Regions from separate parts of the Pectobacterium odoriferum genome, predicted to be linked through region 1. Evidence: predicted binding sites of a transcription regulator. Region 1 holds the regulator's gene; each other region holds the start of a gene.

Region 1 (3,440 bases):
CGGTTTATGCACCCGCGAAGTTTGTACCTGTGAAAGGTAAAGGGAGCCGCGTCTGGGATCAGGAAGGCCGCGAGTATATCGATTTCTCCGGCGGTATTGCGGTCACGGCGTTGGGCCACTGCCATCCTGCATTGGTGAACGCGTTGCAGCAGCAGGGTGAAAAGCTGTGGCACACCAGCAATATTTTCACTAATGAGCCTGCGCTACGCCTCGCCAGCAAATTGATTGATGCCACTTTTGCCGACCGCGTGTTCTTTGTTAACTCCGGCGCTGAGGCTAACGAAGCCGCCTTTAAGCTGGCGCGTCACTATGCGGTTAAACGCCATAGTCCGTATAAAACCAAGATCATCGCCTTCTACAATGCGTTCCATGGCCGGACGCTGTTCACCGTCTCGGTTGGCGGACAGCCTAAATATGCTGATGGTTTCGGGCCTAAACCTGCGGACATTGTCCATGTTCCCTTCAACGATCTGGCTGCGGTGAAAGCAGTGATGGACGATCACACCTGTGCGGTCGTGCTGGAGCCGATTCAGGGCGAGGGTGGAATTACGCCTGCGACGCCTGAGTTTTTACAAGGCGTGCGCGATCTGTGCGATCAGCACAAGGCGCTGCTGGTATTTGATGAAGTGCAGAGCGGGATGGGGCGTACCGGTAAATTATTCAGCTACATGCATTACGGTATTACGCCGGATATTCTCACAACGGCTAAAGCATTGGGCGGCGGGTTCCCGATTAGTGCGATGCTGACGACGGAAGAGATCGCATCGGCCATGACGGTTGGGGTACACGGCACCACCTATGGCGGCAACCCGTTGGCCTGTGCGGTGGCGGAAGCCGCGCTGGATATCATTAACACGCCGGACGTGTTGTCAGGCGTGGCGGATCGTCACGATCGCTTTGTCAGTGAGCTTGAGAAAATCAATCAGCAGTACGGTGTATTCGAACAGGTTCGCGGTATGGGGCTGCTGCTGGGTGCAGAACTGAAACCGCAATGGCACGGTCGCGCGGGCGAGTTCCTGGCTGCCGCAACGGCCCAGGGGCTTATGGTACTGATGGCTGGGCCTAACGTGATCCGCTTTGTACCGTCTTTGATCATTGATGAAGACGATATTGCGCAGGGGATGGCGAAGTTCGCCAAAGCCGTCGCGCAGGTCGTTAACACAGCAAACTGATTACGCTCCCAAAAGCGCAGTGATAAAAAAACGTAGAGAACGTTTTTCAACGTCGCTTGCGACGGCCCGTAAGGGTGGCGGCAGGGATGGCACGGCATAAAAAAAGCGTGAGGCCGAGGCTTCACGCTTTTTTATTGGTAGGGTACCGCGACAGGGGTTTAGCGAGTGCCGTAAACGACAATCGTTTTACCGTGTGCAGAGATCAGGTTCTGGTCTTCTAACATTTTCAGAATGCGGCCCACGGTTTCACGCGAGCAGCCAACGATTTGCCCAATTTCCTGACGGGTAATTTTAATTTGCATGCCATCTGGATGCGTCATGGCATCAGGTTGTTTGGCCAGGTTGAGTAGGGTTTGGGCAATACGGCCGGTTACATCAAGGAAGGCGAGGTTGCCGACTTTCTCAGAGGTAACCTGAAGTCTGCTTGCCATTTGCGCAGACAGACGCATGAGAATATCTGGGTTAACCTGGATGAGCTGGCGGAATTTTTTATAGGAAATTTCAGCCACTTCACAGGCGGTTTTTGCCCGAACCCAGGCACTGCGTTCCTGACCTTCTTCAAACAGGCCGAGCTCGCCGATAAAATCGCCCTGATTGAGGTAGGAGAGGATCATTTCCTTGCCTTCTTCATCTTTGATTAGCACTGCGACAGAGCCTTTCACGATGTAGTAAAGTGTTTCTGCTTTTTCACCTTGGTGAATCAGTGTGCTCTTCGATGGATACTTGTGAATATGACAATGGGAAAGGAACCATTCGAGAGTTGGGTCTGTTTGCGGTTTGCCGAGAACCATTCGCTATCATCCTCTGTTGTAATTCACTGCGCAAATTACAGGGGTCAGAGTTCCCTGTACGGCGTGTTTAACTGCTAAAAAATAAAATTCAGTCTAGGCAGAATGACGTCAGGGAATATACTGGAACCACTGTACCCTTGATTTTCCGGTTGCTGCCTTGCCGCATCGTAAACGTGGCTGGGTATATCTGGCCACGTAATCATCTTCTTCGTTTCTGGGTTTGTCCAGAAAAGGTCTATTCTATTTTCGTTTTAACACAGCTTTAAGGATGTGTCTTGTGTTGTCTCGCTTCAGCATGACAAAGCTCTGATTAACGCTGATTTTTGTACAGTAACGATATAAATTTTCAAAAAAATTTTAGTGGAGAGGCATCATGCAGGCTCGGGTAAAATGGGTTGAAGGCTTAACGTTTTTGGGCGAATCCGCATCAGGGCATCAGATATTGATGGACGGCAATTCTGGCGATAAAGCGCCCAGTCCGATGGAAATGGTATTGATGTCCGTAGGAGGATGCAGCGCGATTGACGTGGTGTCGATTCTGCAAAAAGGTCGCAACGATGTGGCGGATTGTGAGGTGAAATTAACGTCAGAGCGTCGGTCTGACGCGCCGCGTTTATTTACCCACATCAATCTGCATTTTATCGTGACGGGAAAAGGATTGACTGACAAAGCTGTCGAGCGAGCTGTCGCCCTGTCGGCGGAAAAGTACTGTTCTGTGGCACTGATGCTGGGCAAAGCCGTTGAGGTGACGCATAGCCACGAAGTTAGGGTGCTGGCTTAATCTCTCTCTGGGCACGACACTACCGTGCCCGGTTTCGCTTATTCGATCGTTTTCCCTTCGATTAACCGCTGCACCAGTGGCGCCATAATCAATTCCATCGCCAAGCCCATCTTCCCGCCGGGAACGACTAGCGTGTTGATATGGGAGATAAACGACCCCTGCAACATGGCGAGCAGATAGGGATAATCAATATTATCCAATCCCTGAAAGTGAATCACGACGAAGCTTTCGTCCAGTGAGGGAATCGACTTGGCGGCGAACGGGTTGGAGGTGTCCACGGTAGGCACGCGCTGGAAGTTGATGTGTGTGCGAGAAAACTGTGGCGTGATATAGGTGATGTAGTCTTCCATCGAGCGAACGACGGAATCCATCACCGCTTCACGCGAGTGGCCGCGCTCATTAACGTCACGAATCAGCTTTTGAATCCATTCCAGATTGACGATTGGCACTACGCCGACGAGCAAATCGACATGCTGTGCCACGTCGTTTTGCTCGGTGACTATGCCACCGTGCAGCCCTTCATAGAACAGGATATCGGTGGGTTCCGGCATCGGCTCCCACGGCGTGAATGTCCCAGGAACCTGATTATAGGGAATTGCTTCATCGTAGGTATGCAGATATTTACGCGTCTGGCCGCGCCCGTGCAGGCCATAGTCGATAAACGACTGTTCCAGCAGGCTGAAATCATTCGCTTCT
Region 2 (3,440 bases), 1.5 Mb from region 1:
TTGTTAAAGTCAGGACGCATCAGATCGTCATTCTCGTATTGCAGAGAAGAGGTATCGATGGAGACTTTAGCCGCATAGTTTTTAAAGCTTTGTGGCAGTTTTTCAGACCACAGAATGGTCATGTTTGGCTCTGGAGACGGCCCCATGGTGTACAGGGTGTTCAGGAAGCGGAAGCTGGTTTTGCTCACCAGAGTACGACCATCCAGCCCCATACCTGCCAGAGATTCTGTTGCCCAGATTGGGTCACCAGAGAACAGCTCATCATACTCAGGCGTACGCAGGAAACGCACCATACGCAGTTTCATGACCAGATGGTCAATCATTTCCTGAGCTTCTTCCTCAGTGATTTTGCCTGCTGCCAGATCGCGCTCAAGGTAGATATCCAGGAAGGTGGAAACTCGTCCGAAGGACATTGCTGCACCATTCTGTGATTTCACTGCAGCCAGGTAGCCGAAGTAAGTCCACTGTACGGCTTCTTGAGCTGTCGCTGCTGGGCCAGAAATATCACAGCCGTATTTAGCTGCCATTTCTTTAATTTGGCTCAGTGCATGATGCTGATCGGCAATTTCTTCACGCAGACGGATTGTTGCTTCCAGATCTTCGCCGTTTTCCAGTTTTGATTGCAGAGAAGTGAACTGAGCAAATTTGTCTTTCATCAGGTAGTCGATACCGTACAGCGCAACGCGACGGTAGTCACCGATGATACGGCCACGGCCGTAGGCATCTGGCAGACCAGTCAGAACGCCTGATTTACGACAACGCAGGATATCTGGGGTGTAAACATCGAACACGCCCTGGTTGTGCGTTTTGCGGTATTCAGTGAAGATTTTTTTCAGTTGAGGATCCAGTTCACGACCGTAAACTTTGCATGAGCCTTCAACCATTTTGATGCCGCCGAACGGAATTAACGCACGTTTCAGCGGAGCATCAGTTTGCAGACCAACGATTTTTTCCAGACCTTTGTTGATGTATCCCGCATCGTGAGACGTGATAGTTGCAGCAACATTGGTATCAAAATCAACAGGCGCGTGAGTACGGTTTTCCTGTTTGATGCCTTCCATGACGCTGTCCCACAGCGCTGAGGTCGCTTTGGTTGCGCCAGCCAGGAAAGACTCATCACCTTCATACGGCGTGTAGTTTTTCTGGATAAAGTCACGAACGTTGACGTTATCCTGCCATTCACCTTTGCTAAAGCCTTGCCATGCATTGGCCAATTTTTCATTCAGCTCGGTCATTTTACACCTACCTTTGATATGGATTTCTTAAAACCCGACGTTGCGGCCGATTGCACCTTAGTGGTGCTTGTCTCCACCGCGCAAATAAATTACCCAATATGTCAAACCGACCATTACGCCGCCGCCGATGATGTTCCCCAGGGTGACGGGAATCAGGTTATTGGTAATAAAGTGGCTAACGGTTAAATGTTCAAACTGAGACGGCACCATTCCGATTGCATTCCAGAATTCTGGGGCCGCAAAATTTTTGATAACAATGCCCATAGGAATCATGAACATGTTGGCGATACTGTGCTCAAAGCCGCTGGAAACGAACATGGCAACAGGCAGAATCATGGCAAACATTTTGTCGGTAAGCGTACGGCCGGAATAGCTCATCCACACGGCCAGACAAACCAGCAGGTTGGCTAGAATCCCCAGACACAGCGCTTCAACGAACGTGTGCTCAAGTTTGTGTTCTGCCGTTTGTAGGACGTTGAGGCCCCACGCACCGTTTGCGACCATGTGCTCTCCCGAGAACCAGATAAGCCCAACGAAGAAAAGCGCGCCAATCAGGTTGCCGACATAGACATTTGCCCAGTTACAGGCTAGTTGTTTCCAGGTAATACGTCCACTGGCTTTGGCAATCACGATGAGAACGGTTGAGGTAAACAAGTCCGCACCGCAGACGACAACCAACATGAGGCCAAGGGAGAAACAGATACCACCGATCAATTTCGCGATGCCGAAAGGAATCGTCGCGGTCCCCGTGGTAGCCGTAATATAAAAGACGAAGGCGATCGAAATAAACACACCCGCAGTGATCGCTAAATAAAACGTCGTACACGGTTGTTTTGTAGCTTTATAGACTCCGGCGTCTTCAGCAACTTTTGCCATGGCGGCCGGGAGTAATAGAGTAAAGGGGTTGTCAGCTTTCACACTAACTCTCTCTTAAAAATTATCAGCGTTGAGATACTAACAAAGCAGTATACGGTAAAATTTGACGTGGATCATATTGCAAGAAATTAACAGGTTGGTGGGGAGGGTGGAATACCGAGGTTTTATGGTTAAGCTATTGAATTTTATAATGAAAAAATATTTTAAATTTTACAAAAAGAGTTGAATGGCATACGTTAAACCTACCGATTTAGCGTTAATAAAAATCATGTTTTGTAGAATTTCAGTACCACCTTGTCGATGTAATTTAATTAAAACTTCACCATTCAATAACAATGTTCTGATTATGCATTACGAATAATAAATATTGCCCTTTGGACAATAAAATAGCCCTTTAAGATAAAGGGCTATTTTTCGGTTGCTATTTGTACTCAATCGCACTCATCGATATAAAATGCGTGCTGATTGCATCACTCTGGCATTATTTTGCTTGCCAATAACGACGTTTCGCCTGTTGCAGTTTTTCATAGGCGGCTAGCAGCGATCGGTGTGCAGGTAAAGAAGCAAAGGTGTCATCCACGGCAAACAGACCATAGAAGCAGGCTTCGCCAGCAACGGCGGCACTGGCGGCATCGACCGTCTCACTGCCGTACATTTTGATAAAGGCATCGTAGTATTCTGCTGGATCGCGTTCAGGCTCTTGCGCCAGTAACAGCAGCGTTTGCAGGCAACGGTAATAATTGCTGCGTTGTGCCGTAAAGACGGAGTCGTTGAAATCCTGCGTCCACTCTGTCCAGGTCAGAGCCTGATCCAGATCGCCGCCAGCCAGAGCCAGCATGGCTTTCAATTCGCCAACGCGCAGAGTGAGCCAGCCATTATCTTTGCCAGTGGCAATACCAAGCAGCTCGCGTACGCGGGTGAAATCATCCAGCCCTTCGTCATCCAACTGTTGCAACAGAGTCAGATAGTCTTCTTTTTCCCATTTGCTGTCAGGCAGCGCCAGCAGCGTGTCACGCAGATGAGCCCCCATGCTGTTATTGGCCAGCAACAGATCGTCAGCAGGGTAGATGTCCGACATTCCCGGTACGATGATGCGGCAGGCATAAACGGCCAGATGCTCATAGTCAGCAATGTAGACTTCTTTATCTTCCTGCTTGAAGATCGCCATCAATGTAGCGAATTCTTCTTCCGTCGATCCTTTAAAGCTCCAGTCAGCAAATTCATAATCCGCTGTTTTCTTGAACGTATCCCAGGAGATCAGACCGCTGGAATCGATAAAGTGGGTTTCCAGATTGGCGTGCTCGGCAACTTCTTCATCATCGAACGTCG
Region 3 (3,440 bases), 370 kb from region 1:
GACATCGTCCGGCAGACTATTGATCGCGCTGTTAGTCACCGAAATGCTGGTCAGCCCGGCATCCTGAACTTTCTTGCGCAGCACACCAGCACCCATCGCGCTGGAACCCATACCAGCGTCACACGCTACGATGATTTTACGCACGGTACTCATATCACCGCTGACACCGACGTTAGTCGCCGTGCCTTTAGAAGATGCTTTCATTTCCTGCACGCGGCGCGTTGCATCGCTTAGATCTTCTTCTTTTTGCTTGGTGCTTTTCAGCAGAATCGCCGACACGATGAAGGACACCGCAAAAGCCGCTGCAATGGCCGCAAGGTTAGCGAAGTAAGCGCCTTTTGGCGTCATCGCCAACACCGCCAGAATGGAGCCTGGAGACGCAGGAGAAACCAAGCCGCCGCCCAGTACGCTCAGCGTAAACACGCCAGTCATCCCGCCCAGAATCACCGCAATAATCAGACGCGGATTCATCAGCACATAAGGGAAGTAGATTTCGTGAATCCCGCCCAGGAAGTGGATAATCGCCGCACCTGGCGCTGACTCTTTCGCGTTACCACGACCGAAGAACATGTACGCCATCAGCACGCCCATACCCGGACCTGGGTTCGCTTCGATCAGGAAGAAAATAGATTTGCCGGTTTCCGTCGCTTGTTGAATGCCCAGCGGTGAGAAGATACCGTGGTTAATGGCGTTGTTCAGGAACAGAATTTTCGCCGGTTCAACGAAGATAGACGTAAACGGCAGCAGGTTGTTCTGTACCATCAGGTTAACGCCGGAAGCCAGCACCTGAGAGAAGACTTCAACCAGCGGACCAATTGCCAAAAACGACAGGATGGCCAACAACATACCGATGATACCGGCAGAGAAGTTGTTGACCAGCATTTCAAAGCCGCTTTTGATTTTACCGTCGACCATGCGGTCAAAACGTTTGATCGTCCAGCCGCCCAACGGGCCCACAATCATGGCGCCGAGGAACATCGGGATATCGGTCCCGACGATCACACCCATCGTCGTAATAGCACCCACGACACCACCACGCTCACCGAATACCAGACGTCCGCCGGTATAACCAATCAACAATGGCAGCAAATAGGTAATCATCGGACCGACGAGCTTCGCCAATGTTTCATTGGGGAACCAGCCAGTAGGGATAAACAGCGCGGTAATAATACCCCAGGCGATAAATGCGCCAATGTTGGGCATCACCATATTACTGAGGAAGCGACCAAAGTTTTGCACCTTGATCTTAATATCTGGTGAAAGCATAAAAACACACCCCTATTGAAACGCGCTGACAATAAGAGCGCGTGGTAATTATCGTGAGACGGCGTGGCAATAAAAACACCGATTACCACAAGACGACTTCCGTCATTATTACTGTATGCAGCGCGGACTCTAACACGCTGTTTTCATACCGCAACTCCATGGCGGTAACGTGACAAAAATCACACAACCACCCTACATCAACGATACAAATAGGTGATTTACTTCACAAAAAACCGTTAAAAATGAAAAACTAAACAGATTTTTAGACAAACACCGCGCCTAATATGTGACATTGGTCACGTTTTACAGGCCTGTATTTGTTTTATTTATGTGATGTTAATCACAATTAATTTTTACCCTCTCACCAGCCACACACATCTTATCCAGAATACCTCTCTGCCCTATCGCATCGCTAAAGCGTCGGGGCACGACGCGGTTAGGGATAATTCACACCAGTTATTCCTCTGAGCGCATTCATTAAATTCTGCTGCTGTAGAGGTAGCGCTGCCACCAGGCTGTTATATTGCGCCACCTGTTGCGGCGTACGGAATTGCACAGACGAGCCATTAAACACAGCCTGATCGCCCTGAGCCTGAAGGAAATCGCCGATCTGGATCAGGCTCTGTGCGAAGGCAATCGCATTCGGAATGGCGGGTAACAGCGCGTTGGTGGGCTGTATTACCGTGCGTGCATACAACCGCTCATAGGGTATTTGCACTTCTTCGGGCTGTTTTAGCAGCCGATGGGCATTGTCTGCCTGCGCTTTCGCCGCCTGCACGTGCTGGCTCAACAGGTTCATTGCCCCAATGGATTGCCGAAGGTCATCACGCTGTGCCAGATAGTCTTTAGGGACGCGAATACGGGAAATTTGCCCCAACATCGGCGTTAAACTGCCGGACACCGCCTGATTAAACTGCTGAGAAAAAGTGGTTAAAATCGCGTAATCGTTGGCAAAATTGCCAAAATTCTTTTTCTGCTCTTCCGTCAATGTCGGCAGCTTCCCATCCTGCTGCGACTGTACGCTTTGCAGGAACGCAACGAATGCCTTCCGCTGATCGGCTTCGCTGTCACCACAGGCAGCCAGCTGCAATGCCGCCAGAATAACCAGAACTGGCAGCAGCCAGCGTGAACGGTACGTCATTAGCCTTCTCATTCCCTACTCCCGTTATGCTTACTGCCCCGCCAATCGTGCTTTTTTCAAACCAAAACACGCTGACGACGGATTTTCCATGACAAGATTTTCTACGACATAAGCATAGTCGAATCAGGCTGGCTGTGCAGGAAAGGTCAGATCTGACAACGAATACCGATTGCTTAAGCATCGAGATGTACGGGCGACCACAGAGGTAAGGCGGGACGTTTTGCGATGCGGGAAAAAATAACCCCCGAACGGGTGAACCGACTCGGGGGTTGGGATTACGTAACGCTATTGTCGTTATTGCAGGACGGAAATATCCGCAACCTGCAAGAACAGTTCGCGCAGTTGGCTCAGCAGCGTCAGGCGGTTCACACGCACCTGCTCATCTTCCGCCATGACCATCACCTGATCGAAGAATGCATCGACAGGTTCACGCAGTGAGGCCAGTTCAACCAGCGCTTCCTGATAGCGGCCTTCAGCGAACAGCGGCGTCAGTTTGTCACGCAGCACGACAAGGTGCGTGGCCAGCGTAATTTCCGCCGCGTCTTTCAATACGGCAGCATTGACGCTCTCGTTCAGCGTATCGGTAGACTTCGCCAGAATGTTGGAAACACGCTTATTAGCCGCTGCCAGCGCCGCCGCCGCATCCAGGGAACGGAAGTGGCTGACGGCTTTGACGCGGGCATCGAAATCAGCCGGACGGGTAGGACGACGCGCCAATACCGCCTGAATGGTATCCACGCTGTGGCCTTCTTCCTGATACCAAGCGCGGAAGCGGCCGAGCATGAACTCAATCACGTCATCCACAACTTTGGCGTTAGAGAGCTTATCGCCATACAAACGCACTGCTTCTTCGGTCAGCGTCTGCAAATCAAGCGGCAGACGTTTTTCGACGATGATGCGCAGCACACCGAGGGCGGCACGACGTAGCGCAAATGGGTCTTTGTCGCCTTTCGGGTGTTGGCCGATGCCAAAAATCCCTGCCAGCGAATCCATCTTGTCGGCAATTGCCAGCGCACAGGCCACCGCAGAAGAT
Region 4 (3,440 bases), 320 kb from region 1:
ACGTCGAGCAAAGTAGTTTCGTTGCCAAAACCCCCCGCTTTAGTCATCACAGGGGTCATGCCGACAACGCTGTTCAGCAGGTATCCCCAGGGCACACAGGAAGCAATTTGCCCCTTAATCTGAAAACCGGTCGCGCCCAGTGCGGTTGACACGGCAATTGCAATGTCACCACCGGATAAATACAGCCCACCCAGCAAGCGCCGGTTAGCACTGTCCGCCGTCAGGCTGTCTAGCGCCTGAACACTATTGCGCGTAAGTTCCCCCAGATAGTGGCTGATCGTTTCGCCAAGCTGCTGTCGACTAAGCCCAAGCTGCTGGCACCGCGCGTCAAGCTCGAAGCGCTGATTTTCGTCATGACAGGTACGAATAATGCAGTGATTACCGTTCATCAGCGCCTTCACCGCGTCCTCACACTGAGATGCCATGACGGTGGATGAATCGGGTGAAAAAAGTGCGTTGATATCAATCTCAACCAGCGTGACATCGCTGCGCAGTCTGACGGCCGCAATCTGTTTTTGAGCAATATCGCTCATCGACCCGACGACAGCCAGCAGCGGCCTTTCGGTCTTACGCGTAAAATTATGCGTATTTGCCAGCGCTTCGCTCAGGCCCGCCGAGCCGACCAGCAAGGGGCGAAATGGCAACGTTCTGGCGGCGTGAACGATATGCGTCAGATCGTCCTGCTCGTCGGTATCAAGAATAATCAGACGTACACCCTCGTCCGCCAACTGCTGCAAACGGTCGGCTAAATTAGCCTGACGAACCTCATCAAGGTGTATTTCCGCTACGGATAAAGCGGTTTGCTCTGCCAGACGGGTAGCGATAGACGCCGAAGCCACCGGTGTTTTTGGGTCGCTGGCAAATTCTGTATCGGTAAGCAGGCGCCCATTCACCCAGACTTCACCTTTGCGGGTCACGCGCCCCAATGTTGGTGACGCGGCGGCAATCAGCGCCACAGGTGTCCCCGTAGCAAAGAGAGCTGCGGTAACTTCCGCACCCAGATTCCCACGCAGCGTTGAGTCGATTTTCTTAACGATCCAACCCTGTCCTCCAACAGCCAACCATGCTTCAACCACTGCGGTGGTACGCTGGAATGCGGTCTCTTCGCTCGCCGCACGGCTATCGGTGTTGATCACCACCGCATCGCCCAGTAAATCCGCATGCAGTTTATTAACGTCAAATACGACGCTAACCCGCGCACCGTGCTGCGCCAGACCGACGCCCGCATCATTGGCACCCGTAAAATCATCAGCGACCACTAATACCTGTTCTGCTGATTGCGGCACGTTTGACATACCTCATCCCCGGTTCATGATTACCTGACAATGATTATATTGAATCACATTTGATTATATGTGAGCAATATCAAATTATTTAAAAGGAATTTCACCTATAAATTATCACCGAAATGTGGCAAATGGTGTTTACACGTGATGAGAACTACGCCATTTGACTGAAACTAATCATCACCACAACCAGTATCATCATAGCGATAACGCTATGGCGAAAGAGAAAAGGCAAGGTAATAAGCATGAACATCAATAGCACTATCCTCAGCGGTTACCGGGTACTTCAGGACATCAGTCACCTGTTGGCAGGGAAACAGCACGTTTTATTTGTCACCGACAAAAACATCGTCGGGCTGCCTGACGTTCAGGCGCTGATCGCACAAGTGAAGCAAGCCGTTCCGCAGGTTCTGTTGGTTGATCATGTTCCTGCCGAGCCGAGCCAGCACGACGTTGCCCAGATACTGAGCCAGCTCAATCAAATCCAAACCGATCTGGTCATCGGCGTAGGCGGCGGCAGCGTACTGGATGTCGCCAAACTGCTTTCCGTGCTGTGCGCGGGCGATGACACCGTCACGCTGGATAGCCTGTTGGCAGGAGAGAAACCGACTCGCCGCACGACATCCCTGCTTATCCCAACCACAGCAGGAACCGGCTCAGAAGCCACGCCAAATGCCATTCTGGCGATCCCGGAAAAAGAGACCAAAGTCGGCATTATTACACCGGTGATGCTGCCGGATTACGTTGCGCTGGTGCCGGAGCTGACGATCAGCATGCCGTCGCATATCGCCGCTTCAACCGGTATCGATGCACTCTGCCACCTGATCGAGTGCTTCACCTCGACGATCGCCAACCCGGTGAGCGACAACTACGCGCTGATTGGCCTGAAAAAGCTGTTTGCCAACCTCGAAATCTCCGTGCGCGAGCCGAGCAATATGGAAGCCAAGCTGAACATGCTGTGGGCGTCCTATTACGGCGGTGCTGCCATCGCCCACTCCGGTACGCATCTGGTTCACGCCATGTCTTACCCGCTGGGCGGCAAGTACCACATCCCGCACGGCGTGGCGAACGCCATCCTGCTCGCCCCTTGCATGCGTTTCGTGCAGGACGCCGCACAGGACAAATTCGCACAGGCGTATGACCTGCTGCCGGATGCCGATCTGACGCTCAGTACAGCGGAAAAAGCGCAGGCGCTGGTGACCTACTTCAGCGAATTGGTTAAACGACTCAATCTGCCTAACACCTTACAGCAGCTCGGTGTGGAAAAAGACCACCTGCCGTACCTGGTTGATGCCGCGTTACAGGTTCAGCGCCTGATGAAAAATGTGCCGACACAGGTCAGCGCCGACGATGTCCGTGAGGTTTATCTGACCCTGTTTTAAAACGCACGGGTTTAGGTAGAACGGTTTTAAATTTTCATCTTTTTGATTACGTGTCACGAGGAAGAACAATGAGTAAAAATATTACCGGCGTACTAACTGCCATCGTCACGCCGTTTGATAACCAGGGCGAATTTAACCCCGCTGCCATGCGTCTTCAGGTTCAGCGCCAGATGCGCTACGGCAACGGTATTTTCTGTAACGGCACCAACGGTGAGTTTTTCGTTCTGCACACCGATGAGAAAGTCGCCGTCACGGAAACCTGCGTTGATGAAGCTGCCGGAAAAGTGCCGGTTGTCGGCCACATCGGTGAAATCTCCACGCGGGAAACCATCAAGCTCGGCAAGCGCATCGCCGCGCTGGGTGTTGATGCCGTTTCGGTCATCACCCCGTATTTCATCCCACTCAAACAGGAAGAACTGATCGCCCACTACACCACCGTCGCCGATGCGCTGACTGTGCCGGTGTTTCTCTACAATATTCCTGCACGCACGGGGAATACGCTGGCACCGGAAACCGTCCGCACGCTGGCGGATCACCCGAACATCATCGGCATTAAAGACAGCGCAGGCAGCTATGAAAGCCTGAGTGGCTACGTGCAAGCGGTGAAAGGTGTACAGGGTTTTAACGTATTGAATGGCCCAGACTCGCTCATTCACCAGGGCTTTGTTGACGGCTGCTCCGCCTGTATTTCCGGGCTAGCTAACGTGGCACCGGAACCGATCAGCCAAATTTGGCACCGCTTCAACGCGGGTGACATCGAAGGCTCCCGTCA

What was found. The regulator CRP, encoded in region 1, controls carbon source genes, mostly activating them, when cyclic AMP is high. The targets are predictions, from matches to a motif close to ATGTGANNNNNNTCACAT.
Region 2: a site for CRP is predicted at 2,213-2,230, ahead of focA (formate transporter FocA). Genes of this name have one in related genera too.
Region 3: a site for CRP is predicted at 1,478-1,495, ahead of EO763_RS21620 (PTS mannitol transporter subunit IICBA). Genes of this name have one in related genera too.
Region 4: a site for CRP is predicted at 1,354-1,371, ahead of EO763_RS18510 (iron-containing alcohol dehydrogenase). Genes of this name have one in related genera too.

The regions. Positions count from the first base shown of each region.
Region 1 is NZ_CP034938.1:4,424,512-4,427,951, reverse strand. It holds gene argD (bifunctional acetylornithine/succinyldiaminopimelate transaminase) at 1-1,172, shown strand, start outside; gene crp (cAMP-activated global transcriptional regulator CRP) at 1,331-1,963, opposite strand; gene EO763_RS20015 (OsmC family protein) at 2,337-2,744, shown strand; gene EO763_RS20010 (phosphoribulokinase) at 2,783-3,440, opposite strand, start outside.
Region 2 is NZ_CP034938.1:2,875,050-2,878,489, reverse strand. It holds gene pflB (formate C-acetyltransferase) at 1-1,235, opposite strand, end outside; gene focA (formate transporter FocA) at 1,293-2,153, opposite strand; gene ycaO (30S ribosomal protein S12 methylthiotransferase accessory factor YcaO) at 2,593-3,440, opposite strand, start outside.
Region 3 is NZ_CP034938.1:4,795,217-4,798,656, forward strand. It holds gene EO763_RS21620 (PTS mannitol transporter subunit IICBA) at 1-1,266, opposite strand, end outside; gene EO763_RS21625 (DUF3053 domain-containing protein) at 1,703-2,407, opposite strand; gene glyS (glycine--tRNA ligase subunit beta) at 2,702-3,440, opposite strand, start outside.
Region 4 is NZ_CP034938.1:4,099,829-4,103,268, forward strand. It holds gene dtnK (D-threonate kinase) at 1-1,295, opposite strand, end outside; gene EO763_RS18510 (iron-containing alcohol dehydrogenase) at 1,532-2,668, shown strand; gene EO763_RS18515 (dihydrodipicolinate synthase family protein) at 2,737-3,440, shown strand, end outside.